2 regions of the Pseudomonas sp. VMV1 genome follow, and region 2 is predicted to be linked to the other one. Evidence: predicted binding sites of a transcription regulator. Region 2 holds the regulator's gene; the other holds the start of a gene.
The links. The regulator FliA, encoded in region 2, starts transcription of late flagellar genes. The targets are predictions, from matches to a motif close to CTAAAGTTTNNNNNNNNNNNGCCGNTAA.

Region 1 (7,811 bases), on a different contig from region 2:
AGACCGCTGCGCCGCCTTAGTCAGCAGCTGGACGCGGTGGAAACCGATCAACGCGAGCTGCTCGACGAAAAGAACGTGCCCAGCGAGATCAGTCGCCTGATCCGTTCGCTCAACCGCCTGCTCGACCATGAGCGTCTGCAGCGCGAGCGCTACCGCGATACCCTCGGCGATCTCGCCCACAGCCTGAAGACGCCGCTGGCGGTGCTGCAGGGCGTGACCGAGGAATTGCGCCGCCGACCGCAGCTGGACCAGGAGGTCGGCACCCTGCAGACCCAGATCGAGCGGATGAACCAGCAGGTGATGTACCAGCTGCAAAGGGCCACGCGCCAGGGCGGTGCGGTGCTCAGCCGGCCGCTAGAGCTGGCGCCGCTAGTGGAGTCGCTGTTCAGTACCCTGGACAAGGTCTATGCCGAGAAGCGCGTCCAGACCGAACTCGACCTGCCGCTCAACCTGCGGGTGCAGGCCGAAGAGGCCGCCATGCTGGAGGTCTTCGGCAATCTGCTGGAAAACGCCTATCGCCTCTGCCTGACCCAGGTGCGGGTCAGCGCTTGGCGCCATACCGAGCACTGGATCGTCGACATCGAGGACGATGGCCCCGGCATCCCCGCCGAGCGCCGCGAAAGCGTGCTGCGCCGCGGCATGCGCATGGACAGCCGACACCCCGGGCAGGGCATCGGCCTGGCGGTGGTGCAGGACATCCTCGAAGGCTATCGCAGCAGCCTGACCATCGATGAATCGAGCCTGGGTGGTGCCCGTTTCCGCTTTCGCCTGCCGGCGGCGATTTCCCCGGAGCGGCCTTCCTTGGTGCACAATGGCGCCAGGACGTGACCCATGGGTCATGGCTTGCGTCTGCTCCTGATAGTGAAATTCTGTCTGTAAGGACCCCGGCATGAGCCGCGACTGCCGTCACCTCGAATCCCTGCTCCACCACGATATTCCCATCACCAAGGCCCTGGGCCTGGAAGTCCGCGACTGGAGCGAGCAGCGCCTGCAGCTGCACGCGCCGCTGGATGCCAACATCAACCACGCCAGCACCATGTTCGGCGGCAGCCTCTACTGCGTGGCCGTGCTGGCCGGCTGGGGCTGGCTGTACCTGCGCCTGCGCGAAGCCGGCATCGAGGAAGGCCACATCCTCATCCAGGAAGGCCAGATCAGCTATCCGCGGCCCATCACCGCCGATGCCCTGGCCTATGGCGAGCCGCCCGAGGCACGGGCCTGGGAGCGCTTCGAGACCACCTTCCGCCGCCGTGGGCGCGCCCGCATCACCCTGCAGTCGCGCATCGTCACCGAGAGCGGCGAAGACGGGGTGCGCTTCACTGGTCAGTACGTGCTGCATCGCTGAAAGCTTGTCCAAAGTCTGCTGCGCGTCGGCCAAACTGCGTTGAAAAGACCCTGGGCCGCCAGCCCGGTCGGAATGCTCATTTACCACTCGTAAACTCGCGCGCGAGTCCGATCCGCCTCCTCAGGTCTTTTAGCAGGGCCGCCCAGGCCTTGCCTGGCTCTAGCTCGCGAGCCTTTGAACAAGCTTTGGCCAGGTAGCGCAGCATGGAAAAGGGCGACCCTGGGGTCGCCCTTTTCCATGTTCGGCCTACGGCTAGCCGTGGGAGTGAGACTCGGCCTTCCCCTGCTGGGCGGTGTCGGTCTCGGGCAGGTTGTCGGGCGGTACCGCCAGGGCGCGCAGGGCGCCGGACATGATCTCGCTGAAGGTCGGCGCCGAGACCAGGCCGCCGAAGTAGCCTTCCTTGGTCGGGCTGTCGAGCATGACCGCCAGCACCAGCTTGGGATCCGCCGCCGGCGCCATGCCGACGAACAGCGAGCGGTAGGCGTGCTCGGTGTAGCTGCCGGAACCTGCCTTGCGCGCGGTACCCGACTTGCCGGCCACGTGATAACCGGGCACCCGGGCGCGATACACGCCGCCTTCGTCTTCCACCACGTGGTTGAGCATGCCGCGGATGCGCCGGGCGATGTTCGGGTCCATGGCCTGGATGCTCTGCTGCTTCTGGTCCTTGAGCAGGGTCAGGGGCGTAAGCTTGCCATCGTTGGCGATCACCGAGTAGGCCTGGGCCAGCTCAGCGACGTTCACCGCCAGGCTGTAACCAAAGGACATACTGGCCGTGGCGATCTGCGACCACTTGGTATGCCCGGGCAGATAACCTGCGTTCTCGCCAGGAAAGCCCAGCGACATGGGGTTGCCGAAGCCGACTCGGCTGAGTTGCTCGTAGATGGGCAGCGGGCCGATCTGCAAGGCCACCTTGCTCATGCCGATGTTGGAGGAGTTGAGCAGCACGCCAGTCATGGTCAGGACGCCGCGCCGGGCCACGTCGTGGATGGTATGACCGTCGATGGTCATCCAGCCCGGCGCCACGTCCACGGTGCTGTTCTCGTTGAATTTGCCCGAGGCCAGCGCCGCCGACATGCTGAACGGCTTGATCACCGAGCCGGGCTCGAAGGCGTCGGTCAGGGTGCGGTTGCGCATGTTGGGGATCTGCAGGGTGGCGCGGTTGTTGGGGTTGTAGGAGGGGAAGTTGGTCATCGCCAGGATCTGTCCGGTCTTGGGGTCGACCAGCACCGCGGACCCGGACTGGGCGCCGAACTTCTCCACGGCTGTCTGCAGCGCGCGGTAGGCGATGAACTGCAGGCGCAGGTCGAGGGACAGGGCCACCTCCCGACTCGGCTGCGGCTGGCGCACCACGCGGATGTTCTTGACCACCGAGCCGCGCGGATTGATCAGCACCTCGCGTACGCCGCTCCGGCCCGCCAGCCAGTCCTCGAAGCCCAGTTCCAGGCCTTCCTGGCCGTGTCCATCAATGTTGACCATGCCGATCACCTGGGCCACCAGGTCGGAGCTCGGGTAGTAGCGCTTGTATTCCTTGATCTGGCGAACGCCAGGCACGCCGAGGGCCATGATGTTCTCGCCATCGATGGGCGACAGGGCGCGGGCCAGATAGAGGAAGTGCTTTTCCGGATGCCCGAGGATCAGGTTGCGCAGCTCGGCCTCGGGCTTGTGGATGGCCTGGGCCAGGCGCCCCAGCTGGTCGGCGCTGTCCTGCATTTCCGCAGGATTGCACCAGATGGTCACCACCTCGGTGGAAACCGCCAGGGGCGCACCGTTGCGATCGGTGATCATGCCGCGGGTGACCGGGATGGGAATGTGGCGCACCGAACGACGGTCGCCCTGATCGCCGAGGAATTCGGCGTCGAACAGCTTGAGGTAGGTGATGCGTCCGGCGACCACGCAGGTCAACAGGACCAGCACGGCGACCACGACATAGAAGCGATAGCGGGGTGCGGCCGTCATGGCGGCTCCTGCGCGAGAAGAGGGCTTGGGCATGGTCACAACTGGTTACAACCATCGGGGACGCGCATGGTAACTGCTCCAGCCATCGGCCGGAAACCGCTGAGCGGCCGGGAGCGTTACACTGCACCCATGAGCGACATTCCTCTGCACCACCTTTCCACCCCTACCGTGACCTGCGAGAGCTGTCAGGCCTGGTGCTGCCGCCAGGAAGTGCTGCTGTTCGACGATGCCGGCGTGCCCGCCCGCTACATCGAGGAAGACTGGACCGGTACCCGCATGAGGCGTCTCGACGACGGCTGGTGCGCGGCCCTGGATCGCGAACAGATGAACTGCAGCATCTATGAGGTAAGGCCCTGGGTCTGCCGGATCTTCGACATGGCCGGTCCCGAATGCCTGGAAGAACGCGCGGACATGAAGCGGGCGATGGAAAGCGGCGAGTTCTGAGGCATTCGCCTGAAAGGTGTACCGTCCGGGTGGTCCCATCGCGGCCATGGGCCGCTCCTACGGAGCCATCGACCCCCGTAGGAGCGGCCCCATGGCCGCGAACAGCTACGTAGGGTGGCTAACGGCGCCAGCCTTGTCCACCTTGCAATGGCGCGGCCCTGTGGAAAACGCTGCGCGGTTTTCCAGGCTACAGGGGCGCTAGCGTCCTATCGCGGCCTGGAACGCGATAGACCGTAGGTCGGGTTAAGACGGCTCTCTCGTCGAAGCCCAACGCGCGGGACCGAGCCCGCCCCGTTGGGCTTCGCTGGCGCTCAACCCAACCTACGCCGGCCCTTTGTCTAGCGCAGCTTCTGCGGCTTGTAGGCGCAATAGCCGGGTCGCGGGCCGACGCGCGGGTGGTTGCGGCAGGTGTCCGGGCGCTGGTCGTAGATGGTGCACAGCCGCGTCTTCGGATGCAGGTAGAGGCAGTCGTTGTTGGACAGCCGCACCAGGGTGAACAGCCCGGTCTTGGCGTTGAGACGTTCGACGACGCCGTCCTTCTTGAGCCGCTTGGCGATGTCCTTGAGCGGCTCGCCCTTCTCGAACTCGTCCACTACGCCCATGCGGATCAGATCGGACAGGCGGGCTTCCACCGGCAGGGTGCAGCAACTGGACGCGCAGTCCAGGCACATGGCCTTGTCGTAGCGGATCCAGGTTTCGGTGCGATCGAGGTCGGCACCGAGAATGCGCAGTATCTGAGCCATGACTTACTCGGCGAAGGTGACCTGACCGTCGGCCAGGGAGGCGACGCGGGCCAGGGATTCGACGCGATAGCCCTGGGCGTCGAGTTCGGCGCGGCCGACCTGGAAGGACTTCTCGATGACGATGCCGAGTCCGGCGACCTGGGCACCGGCCTGACCGATGATGGAGATCAGCGCCTTGGCTGCCTTACCGTTGGCGAGGAAGTCGTCAATGATAAGCACCCGGTCGTCGGACGCCAGATGCATGGTCGAGACGGCTATGGTGCTCTCGGTCTGCTTGGTAAAGGAATAGACACTCGCGACCAGTAGATTGTCGGTAAGCGTCAGTGACTGATGCTTGCGCGCGAAGATCACCGGTACGCCCAGCTCCAGACCGGTCATCACCGCCGGGGCGATGCCCGAGGCTTCGATGGTCACGATCTTGGTGATGCCGGCATCGGCGAAGCGGCGGGCGAACTCCTGACCGATGTCCCGCATCAGCGCCGGGTCGATCTGGTGGTTGAGGAAGGCATCGACCTTGAGCACCTGCTCGGAGAGTACTTGGCCTTCGGTGCGAATCTTGGCTTTGAGGCGTTCCACGCGGACGATCCTTTAACGGCAACGCCCGGGCCTGAGTGCAGGACCGGGTCTGGGAATACGGGAGGGCGGCGATTGTGCCCTATCTTTCAAGAAAGTCGTTAGTTTGCCGACAAATCGCCTTATAGATACCCGCAACGGGTAGCGGCGTTTGCCAGCGGAAGGGCAGAGGAGCGGTCATCGATGGACGTTTTGTTGTCACCAGGGATTCGCGTGCTGAGCCGCTTCGGCTTCGCGCGCAAGTTTGCACTGCTCCTCGTGCTGTTCATTCTGCCACTCACGGTCAGCCTCTGGCTGCTCGGTGCGGATTTCCAGGCCAAGCTGGCGACGGTCAGCGGCGAACGCAGTGGCGTCCGGCTCTTGCAACGCCTGGATGTGCTGGAGGCCGAACTCAACGCCCAGCGCAACCTCACCGCGCGCTGGAAGGCGATCGACACCGCTCGGCAACCGACCCCGGCGGTGCAGGCCGCCATCGCCGCCTTGGAGGGCCGCAGTGACAGCGGTCGCGCGCGCCTCGCCGCGCTACAGCAGCAACTGGCGGCCGAGACCCTGGGCAGTGGCGTGCAGCAACGCTTCCAGGAGCTCCAGCAGGCCGTGGCCGGCCTCGACGTCAAGGATCTGCGCAATCTGGGCTGGTGGCCGGACGGCTACGACAGATTCACCGCGGCCCTGGGGGCCGTCCAGGCGTTGCGCGAGGAGATCGCCCTCGACAGCGGCCTGATCCTCGATCCCTGGCTGGAAACCTATCTGCTGATGCAGATCAGCACCACCCAGTCGGTCGAGCTGTACGAGCGACTCGGACGCCTGGCCAGTGTCGGTCAGGCCAGCGTGGTGTCCGGTCAGTTCAGCCTGCAGAGCCGACTGCAACTACGCGACCTGCGCGCGCGCGTTGGCGACTCCCACGAGAGCCTGACCAAGGTCGGCGCCCTGCTCAGCAGCAAGCTACCCGCCGACCTGGCCGGCTGGAAGAACGACTACCAAAAGGTCAACAGCCAGCTGGAGGCCAGCCTCAAGACCCTCGACCAGGGCATCTTCAGTAGCGAGATCACCCTCAAGCCGGAGCAGTTCGAAGCCACCCTGGACGGCGTCCTGCAAGGGCTGCAGGCCTTCCGCCAGCAGACCCTCAAAAGCCTGGATCAGCGGCTGCAGTTCTATCGCGCCGATGCCGTCCACCGTTTCGGCTTCATCGTCGCCGGCTTCGGGCTGCTGCTGGTGGTGACCTGTTATCTGCTGCTGTGCATGCAGGCGGCCATCCGCGGCAGCGCGCGGGGCATCACTACCCTGGCCGAAGGCTTGCGTGACGGCGATCTGACCCGCACGGCCCAGGTGAACGGACGCGACGAGCTGGCGGAAATCGGGCGGGCACTGGACCTGGCCGTGGTGCAGCTGCGGGCCAGCCTGCAGACGGTCGATCGGGAGAGTCGCCAGGTGGGCATGGCGTCGGGTGAACTGGGACAGCAGGCCGAGGCGGCTTTGGGCGCGGTGGAAGCCCAGCGCCAGCAGATCACCCAGATCGCTACTGCGGCGACCGAGCTGGCCGCGACCGCCCAGGGCGTGGCCCGGAGTTGCGAGGAGGCCGCCGGGCGCGCCGAACAGATGCGCGGCATCGCTCAGGTCAGCCAGCGCGATAGTCGCCAGACCACCGCCAGCATCCAGCGCCTCAATCAGCGGCTGGACGAGACCGCCGCCGCCATGGCCCAGGTCAACACCCAGGCCGGGGAGATCCAGCAGGTGGTGGACGTCATCCGTGGCATCGCCGAACAGACCAATCTGCTGGCCCTCAACGCCGCCATCGAAGCGGCACGCGCCGGTGATCAGGGCCGAGGGTTCGCCGTGGTCGCCGACGAGGTACGTTCATTGTCGCAGCGCACCCAGGCCTCCACGGCACAGATCGCCGGCACTGTCGGCAGTCTGAGCAGCACCGTGGCCCAGGCCGTGTCGCTGATGCAGGAGGCCTGTGGTCAGGCGGCCAGCGACGCCCAGTCGGTCACCGGCCTGGGGCAGCGTCTGGAAGAGATCGCCGAATCGGTGCAGGGGGTGTCCGATACCCTGGTGCAGATCGCCACGGCGGCTGAACAGCAGGCGGTCACCGCCGATCAGGTCAGCGGCAATATCCAGCAGATCGATGGCGCCGCCGCCGAGCTGCTCGGCAATGCGCGCACGGTGCAGAGCACGGCGGTCGGCCTGGAGGCGGGCAGCCGCACCCTGGCGGCCAACACCACGCGTTTCCGCCTGGGCTAGAACGCAGAAGGGGCGCCGGTCAGGGCGCCCCTTCCACTCAAAGAACCGCTGATCAGGCCCGGGTATCGAGCAGCCGGCCCAGGGTTTCCTGAGAGGCCTGCATGACCTTGGTACCGGCCAGCGCCTGGTACTTGCCGACATCCAGATTGACCAGTTGGCTCGCCATGTCAGCCTGGCTGTTGGTGGTCGCGCCCAGGGCTTGCTGCTCGTTGCGCGCGGTCTGGGAGGCGAGGGCGACACCGGCCTTTTCGACCGTGCGGCTGCCGTTCTGGTAGGCCTGCACCCCTGCGTAGAGGGTATTGCTTGAAGTCACGTTCATGGACAGCGTCCTCGACGGTGATGTCAAAGGGCTATTGAAGCAGCTTTGACGTCAAAGAACCAGCATGCCGTGTCACCGCTTGTGTCCTGCTACTGTTGAATCGTCGCCCGGTTGCCCTGACCGCTCTGGCTCAGGTTGACGGCGTTGCCAGCGCTCGCCTGGCTGACTGAGGCATATTGGCTAGCGCCCTGCT
Region 2 (7,811 bases):
TGGTGGACGCCAGTACCGTGGTCGCCACCCACCTAAACCAGATCCTCTTCAAGCATGCCCACGAGCTGATTGGTCACGAAGAAGTCCAGCAATTGCTGCAGGTGCTGGCCAAGAGTTCGCCCAAGCTGGCCGAAGAATTGGTGCCCGGCATCGTCTCCCTGTCGACCCTGCTCAAGATCCTCCAGCAGCTGCTGCAGGAGCAGGTACCGGTCCGCGACATCCGCACCATCGCCGAAGCCATCGCCAACGTCGGTCCGCGGAGTCAAGATCCCGCCGCCATCGCCGGTGCCGTACGGGTCGCGTTGTCCCGCGCAATCGTCCAGAACATCGTAGGAATGGAGCCTGAGCTGCCTGTTATCACCCTTGAGCCAAGGTTGGAACAGATGTTGCTAAGTAGTATGCAGAAGGCCGGTCAGGGCGCCGAGGACGGTATGTTCCTTGAGCCTGGCATGGCTGAAAAACTGCAGCGTTCCCTTATCGAGGCAGCGCAGCGTCAGGAAATGATGGGTAAGCCAGTGGTGCTGCTGGTAGCTGGTGCGATCCGCGGGATGATGTCCCGCTTCGCCCGGATGGCAGCGCCGAACATGAGTGTACTGGCCTACCAGGAAATTCCGGACAACAAGCAGGTCACCATCGTCGCTACCGTTGGCCAGAATGGCTGAGGTCTAGATCATGCAAGTCAAACGTTTCTTCGCTGCCGATATGCGTCAAGCCATGAAGCTGGTACGCGACGAGCTGGGCCCTGATGCCGCCATCCTCAGCAACCGCCGGGTCGCCGGCGGGGTCGAGCTGACCGCGGCGCTGGACTACCAGGCTCCGGCACCGGCTGCGCCCAACGCGGAGCTGCAGGCGGAGTTGCGCAAGACCCATGCGAAGATCGCCCAGGCCCATGCCGACCTCAGCATCCGCGCGCCGGGCGTGCCCTCGGCCGCGCCCAAGGACAAGCAGCTGCTCGGCGCCATCAGTGCTGCCGACAGTCGTCGCGAGCCGGTGATCGCCCCGCCGCGTGCCCCCCAACCGGCTGCTGCGGCAGCTGCCGCCAGCGCCGCGCCGGAAGACCGCCGCGCCCTGGAAGCCATGCGCAGCGAACTCAGTGGCCTGCGTGAACTGCTGGAAGTCCAGCTGGGCTCCATGGCCTGGACGCAGGTGCAGTCCACCCGTCCGGAGCAGGCCGGCCTCTGGCGCCGTCTGCAACGCATGGGGCTGCCGGCCGACCTGGCCCGCCACCTGCTCGACAGCGTGGCCAAGATCCAGGACCCGCGCCATGCCTGGCGCATGCTGCTGGCCAACTTCGCCCAGCTGGCCAAGACCACTGACGCCAAGATTTTGGAGGAGGGCGGCATCGTCGCCTTCGTCGGCCCGGCCGGAATGGGCAAGACCACCACCCTGGCCAAGCTCGCCGCCAACTACGTGCTCAAGTACGGTCCCCAGAGTCTGGCGCTGGTCAGCATGGACAGCTTCCGCATCGGTGCCCAGGAGCAGATCAAGACCCTGGGCCGCATCCTCGACGTACCGGTGACCCTGGTCGATCCGGGCCAGTCCCTGGCGCAGGCCCTGGCGCCCCTGGCACGCAAGCGTCTGGTGCTGATCGATACCGCGGGCATGCCCGCCAACGATCCGGCGCTCAAGGCGCAGCTCGAAGCCCTGGCGAACCGCCAGCTGAAGATTCGCAATTACCTGGTGCTGGGTGTCACCAGCCAGAGCCAGGTGCTCAAGGCGGCCTATCACAGCTATCGGCGCTGCGGTCTGAGCGGCTGCGTGCTGACCAAGCTGGACGAGGCCGCCAGCCTCGGCGAAGCCCTGGGCCTGGCCATCAGCCAGCGCCTGCCGGTGGCCTACATCGCCGATGGTCCGCGCATCCCGGACGATCTACATCAGGCCCGCAGCCACCAGCTGGTGAGCCGCGCCGTGAGCCTGCAGGCGTCCGAAGAGCCGAGCGAAGAAACCATGGCCGGCATGTTCGCCGGCCTGTATCAGAGCAATGCCCGCCGCGCCGGTTAGCGCCGACGAACGGTGGTGGTGCATCGCATGCCTGGGCACGCCAAATGCACTTGGTCTAAAGTGTGACGGATTTCAATCAAAGGTATCAGGCAATGGGTAGCATGCATCCCGTCCAAGTCATAGCGGTCACGGGCGGTAAAGGCGGTGTCGGCAAGACCAATGTGTCGGTCAACCTGGCCTTGGCCCTGGCCGATATCGGGCGGCGCGTCATGCTGCTCGACGCCGACCTGGGCCTTGCCAACATCGACGTTCTGCTCGGGCTGTCGCCCAAGCGCACCTTGGCCGACGTCATTTCCGGCGAGTGTGAGCTGCGCGACGTGCTGCTGCACGGGCCGGGCGGCATCCGCATCGTCCCGGCAGCCTCGGGCACCCAGGCGATGGTCAATCTGACGCCGGCCCAGCATGCCGGTCTGATCCAGGCCTTCAGCGACATCAGCGAGAACCTCGACGTGCTCATCGTCGATACCGCTGCCGGCATCGGCGACCAGGTGGTCAGCTTCGTCCGCGCCGCCCAGGAAGTCCTGGTCGTGGTGTGCGACGAGCCCACCTCCATCACTGATGCCTACGCCCTGATCAAGCTGCTCAATCGCGACCATGGCGTCACCCGTTTCCGGGTGTTGGCGAATATGGCGCTGACACCCCAGGAAGGCCGCAATCTCTTTGCTAAGCTGACCAAGGTGACCGACAGATTCCTGGATGTCGCCTTGCAATACGTGGGCGCCATTCCGTTCGATGAAGCGGTGCGCAAAGCGGTACAGAAACAGCGCCCCGTGTACGAAGCCTTTCCGCGTGCCAAGGCCTCACTGGCCTTTCGTGCGGTGGCTCAGAAAGTCGATGGCTGGCCGCTGCCCGCCAATCCGCGCGGCCATCTCGAGTTCTTTGTCGAGCGCCTTGTGCAACCAGCCATCGGTACCCACGCATGACAGCATCCAGCGGGCTTCGCATGTACAGCAAAACCTCGGAACGTACCCAGCAGGAGCAGCTCATCAACCGCTACGCGCCGTTGGTGAAACGCATCGCCTACCATCTCCTGGCGCGCCTGCCGGCGAGCGTACAGGTCGAAGACCTGATGCAGGCCGGCATGATCGGTCTGCTGGAGGCCTCGCGCAAATACGACGCCGGCAAGGGCGCCAGCTTCGAGACCTACGCTGGCATCCGCATCCGCGGTGCCATGCTCGATGAGGTCCGGAAGGGCGACTGGGCACCGCGCTCGGTGCACCGCAACACGCGCATGGTCACCGACGCCATTCGGGCAGTGGAAGCGCGCACTGGTCGTGACGCTAAAGATTCCGAAGTCGCGGCCGAACTTAAATTGAGTCTGGATGAGTACTACGGCATCCTTGGCGACACCATGGGGAGTCGCCTGTTCAGCTTCGACGACCTCATGGAGGGTGGTGAGCATGGGCTCGAGGAGAGCGGTTCGCATGAACTCGAGCCCGGTCGCGGTCTGGAAGACGAGCGCTTCCGCAAGGCCCTGGCCGAGGCCATCGCCAATCTTCCGGAGCGTGAACGTCTGGTGCTCTCGCTGTATTACGACGAGGAACTCAACCTCAAGGAAATCGGCGAGGTGCTGGGTGTGAGCGAGTCACGTGTCTGCCAACTTCACAGTCAATGCGCGGCACGCCTGCGGGCGCGGCTGGCGGAATGGCGTTCGCGTTAACCGGCTGGTACTCAGGCTACTACGATTGCTTAGACGCGCCTTGTGGCGTGTGTGCGGATTAGGACGGAGGTCGACTTGGACAAGAACATGAAAATCCTCATCGTGGACGATTTTTCCACGATGAGACGCATCATCAAGAATTTGCTGCGCGATCTGGGATTCACCAATACCGCCGAAGCAGACGACGGTAATACCGCACTGCCGATGCTGCAGAGCGGCAACTTCGATTTTCTCGTCACCGACTGGAACATGCCTGGCATGACCGGCATCGATCTGCTGCGCCAGGTCCGCGCCGACGCGCGCCTGAAGACCCTGCCGGTGCTGATGGTGACCGCCGAGGCCAAGCGTGAGCAGATCATCGAAGCCGCTCAGGCCGGCGTGAATGGCTATGTGGTCAAGCCTTTCACCGCCCAGGTGCTGAAAGAAAAGATCGACAAGATCTTCGAGCGGGTGAACGGCTGAAGAAAGCCGCGGGGACGTTATGGATCAGCTTGGCACCAACAGCTTCAGCGACTTCGAGTCGAATCTAAAACAGCACGCCCAAGAGCTGGTGAAATGCCTGGAAAGCGGCGATTTCACCCAGGCCGTGCATGTTATCAATGAGCTCAATCAACTGCGTGACCGGGGTCTTTACCAGGAAGTCGGCAAGCTGACCCGCGAGCTGCACAATGCCATCGTCAACTTCGAGATCGATCCGCGCGGCATGGCCGGCGAAGAGGTCTCCCAGATCAGCGATGCCACCGATCGTCTCTCCTACGTGGTGAAGATGACCGAGAACGCTGCCAACCGAACCATGGATCTGGTGGAGGAGAGCGCACCGCTGGTAGGCAACTTCGGCGACGAGGCCCGTGCCGTGCATGCCGACTGGAAGAAATTCATGCGCCGGGAAATGGGCGCGGACGAATTCCGCGAACTGGCCAAGCGCGTCGACGCCTTCCTCAGCCACAGCGAGAGCAGTGCCGAGCAGCTGTCGGCCAAGCTCAACGACATTCTCCTCGCGCAGGACTACCAGGATCTCACCGGTCAGGTGATCAAGCGGGTCGTCAATCTCGTCGGGCAGATCGAGAAAGACCTCGTCAAGCTGGTGATGATGGCCAGTCAGGTCGATCGCTATACCGGCTTCAGTCACGATCACACCGCGCTGATCGAACAGAATCGAAAAGAAAAGACGATGAAGGGTGAAGGTCCGCAGATTCATGCCGATAAGCGTGAAGACGTCGTGGCCGCTCAGGTCGACGTCGACGATCTTCTATCCAGTCTGGGCTTTTGACCCAGACCCTCTTGGGGAGTGCAGGAATGAGCTTCGACGCCGATGAAGAAATCCTCCAGGATTTCCTGGTAGAGGCCGGCGAGATTCTCGAACAGTTGTCCGAACAATTGGTCGAGCTGGAAAGCCGCCCGGATGACATGGATCTGCTGAATGCCATTTTCCGTGGCTTCCATACCGTAAAGGGCGGTGCCGGTTTCCTGCAGCTCCATACCCTGGTCGAGTGCTGCCATATCGCGGAAAACGTGTTCGACATCCTGCGCAAAGGCGAACGCCGCGTGGATGCCGAGCTGATGGATGTAGTGCTGCAGGCACTGGATTCCGTCAACGAAATGTTCGGTCAGGTCCGTGAACGCGAAGAGCCGACCCCGGCCTCGCCTGAATTGCTGGCGGCCCTGGCCCGCCTGGCCGAACCCGCCGGCAGTGAGCCGGCGCCGGTTCCGGTTGCGCCCGTGGCTGTTGCCCCGGTCGCCGCCGCAGAGCCCGCTCCGACCGCCGCGGCGGCTGCCGAGCCGGAACTGAGCGATGCCGATTTCCAGAACCTGCTCGATGCCCTGGGTAGCGAGCCGGGTGCCGACCAGGGGGCCACTGCGGAAACCGCCAGTGCCGCCGGTGGCGAGGACATCACCGACGACGAATTCGAGGCCTTGCTCGATCAGCTGCATGGCAAAGGCAAGTTCAACGAGGCGCCAGCGGCGGCTCCGGTGGCTGCCACGGCACCTGCGCCGGCCGCCACGGGTGGCGACGAGATCACCGATGACGAATTCGAAGCCCTGCTCGACGAGCTGCACGGCAAGGGCAAGTTCGTCGCGAACGAGGCTCCTGCGCCGGCCGCATCGGCACCCGTCACGGCTGCTCCGGCGGCGGCGAGTGGTGATGAGATCACCGATGACGAGTTCGAATCCCTGCTTGATGAACTCCATGGCAAGGGCAAGTTCAGTGGTCCCGCCGAGCCCGTAGCTGCACCGGTTGCCGCTGCGCCGACACCGGTCGCCGCGCCTCAGCCCGTTCCGGCCCCGGCCCCGGCCCCAGCACCGGCACCGAAACCGGCCGCCGAGGTCGCTGCGCCCAAGCCGGCGGCACCTGCCGCGGCAGGCGAGCGTCCCACCAGCGAGGCGGAGACCACCGTGCGGGTCGATACCGCGCGGCTGGACGAGATCATGAACATGGTCGGCGAACTGGTGCTGGTGCGTAACCGCCTGGTACGCCTGGGCCTGAACAGCGGCGACGAGGCCATGGCCAAGGCCGTGTCCAACCTCGACGTGGTCACCGCGGATCTGCAGACCTCGGTCATGAAGACCCGAATGCAGCCGATCAAGAAAGTCTTCGGCCGCTTCCCGCGCCTGGTCCGCGATCTGGCGCGCAGCCTGAAGAAAGAGATCAACCTGGAGCTGGTCGGTGAAGAAACCGACCTGGACAAGAACCTGGTCGAGGCCCTGGCTGATCCGCTGGTGCACTTGGTGCGCAATGCGGTCGACCATGGCATCGAGGGGCCGGCCGAGCGTGAAGGCAACGGCAAGTCCCGCGCCGGACGCGTGGTGCTTTCCGCCGAGCAGGAAGGCGACCATATCCTGCTGTCGATTTCCGACGACGGCAAGGGCATGGACGCGGATCTGCTGCGTAACAAGGCGGTGGAAAAGGGCCTGCTCGACCGCGACGCGGCCGATCGCCTGACCGAGACCGAGTGCTTCAACCTGATCTTTGCCCCGGGTTTCTCCACCAAGGCCGAGATCTCCGACATCTCCGGCCGCGGCGTGGGCATGGACGTGGTCAAGACCAAGATCAGCCAGCTCAACGGTACCCTCAACGTCTTCTCGACCAAGGGCCAGGGCTCCAAGATCGTCATCAAGGTACCCCTGACCCTGGCGATCATGCCGACGCTGATGGTGATGCTGGGCAACCAGGCCTTCGCCTTCCCGCTGGTCAACGTCAACGAGATCTTCCACCTCGACCTGTCCCGCACCAACGTGGTGGATGGCCAGGAAGTGGTGGTGGTGCGCGACAAGGCACTGCCGCTCTTCTACCTCAAGCGTTGGCTGGTACCTGGTGCAGCCCACGTGGAGCAGGGCGAGGGGCACGTGGTGATCCTCTCGGTCGGCACCCAGCGTATCGGCTTCGTGGTCGATCAGCTGGTGGGCCAGGAAGAGGTGGTCATCAAGCCACTCGGCAAGATGCTGCAGGGCACGCCCGGCATGTCGGGGGCGACCATCACTGGCGACGGCCGCATCGCGCTCATCCTCGATGTACCCAGCATGCTCAAGCGCTACGCCCGTCGCGGGCTCTGAGTCGGCCAGGTACGAGCGGCGTCGGGTCCTGTGCCCGGCGCCATCGGGTGGCCTGAGCCGCCCCAAGTTAGGAGTTTCAAGGTATGCCGGTAAAAGTACTGGTGGTAGACGATTCCGGCTTCTTCCGGCGTCGGCTCAAGGAAATCCTGGCGGCCGACCCCAACATCTCGGTGGTGGGCACGGCCAGCAACGGGCGTGAGGGGGTCGATCAGGCCCTGGCACTGCGGCCCGATGTCATCACCATGGATTACGAGATGCCGATGATGGACGGCATCACTGCCGTCCGCCATATCATGCAGAAGTGCCCGACTCCGGTACTGATGTTCTCCTCGCTCACCCATGAAGGCGCCCGGGTCACCCTGGATGCCCTGGATGCTGGCGCGGTCGACTACTTGCCGAAGAATTTTGAGGACATCTCGCGCAATCCGGCGAGTGTGCAGAAGCTGCTGTGCGAGAAGATCCACCATATCGCCCGTTCCAATCGCCGCTTTGCGGTGGCACCCAGTGTCGCGCCGGCAGCGTCCGCGAGTCCGGCGGCTGCATCGGCAAGTGCCCGGACGGTGACCCGGCCGGCGGCGCCCAGTGCGACCCAGGCTGG

Region 1: ACUCV0_RS10955 (methyl-accepting chemotaxis protein) is a predicted target of FliA. The motif match lies at 5,147-5,174, and genes of this name have one in related genera.

The regions. Positions count from the first base shown of each region.
Region 1 is NZ_JBXGSE010000003.1:193,137-200,947, reverse strand. It holds gene ACUCV0_RS10985 (ATP-binding protein) at 1-828, shown strand, start outside; gene ACUCV0_RS10980 (thioesterase domain-containing protein) at 890-1,342, shown strand; gene ACUCV0_RS10975 (peptidoglycan D,D-transpeptidase FtsI family protein) at 1,595-3,298, opposite strand; gene ACUCV0_RS10970 (YkgJ family cysteine cluster protein) at 3,428-3,742, shown strand; gene ACUCV0_RS10965 (YkgJ family cysteine cluster protein) at 4,081-4,485, opposite strand; gene ACUCV0_RS10960 (xanthine phosphoribosyltransferase) at 4,489-5,061, opposite strand; gene ACUCV0_RS10955 (methyl-accepting chemotaxis protein) at 5,242-7,299, shown strand; gene ACUCV0_RS10950 (hypothetical protein) at 7,352-7,618, opposite strand; gene ACUCV0_RS10945 (curlin) at 7,708-7,811, opposite strand, start outside.
Region 2 is NZ_JBXGSE010000002.1:481,211-489,021, forward strand. It holds gene flhA (flagellar biosynthesis protein FlhA) at 1-662, shown strand, start outside; gene flhF (flagellar biosynthesis GTPase FlhF) at 673-2,001, shown strand; gene fleN (flagellar synthesis regulator FleN) at 2,094-2,924, shown strand; gene fliA (RNA polymerase sigma factor FliA) at 2,921-3,661, shown strand; gene ACUCV0_RS07790 (chemotaxis response regulator CheY) at 3,749-4,123, shown strand; gene ACUCV0_RS07795 (protein phosphatase CheZ) at 4,143-4,931, shown strand; gene ACUCV0_RS07800 (chemotaxis protein CheA) at 4,958-7,213, shown strand; gene ACUCV0_RS07805 (protein-glutamate methylesterase/protein-glutamine glutaminase) at 7,297-7,811, shown strand, end outside.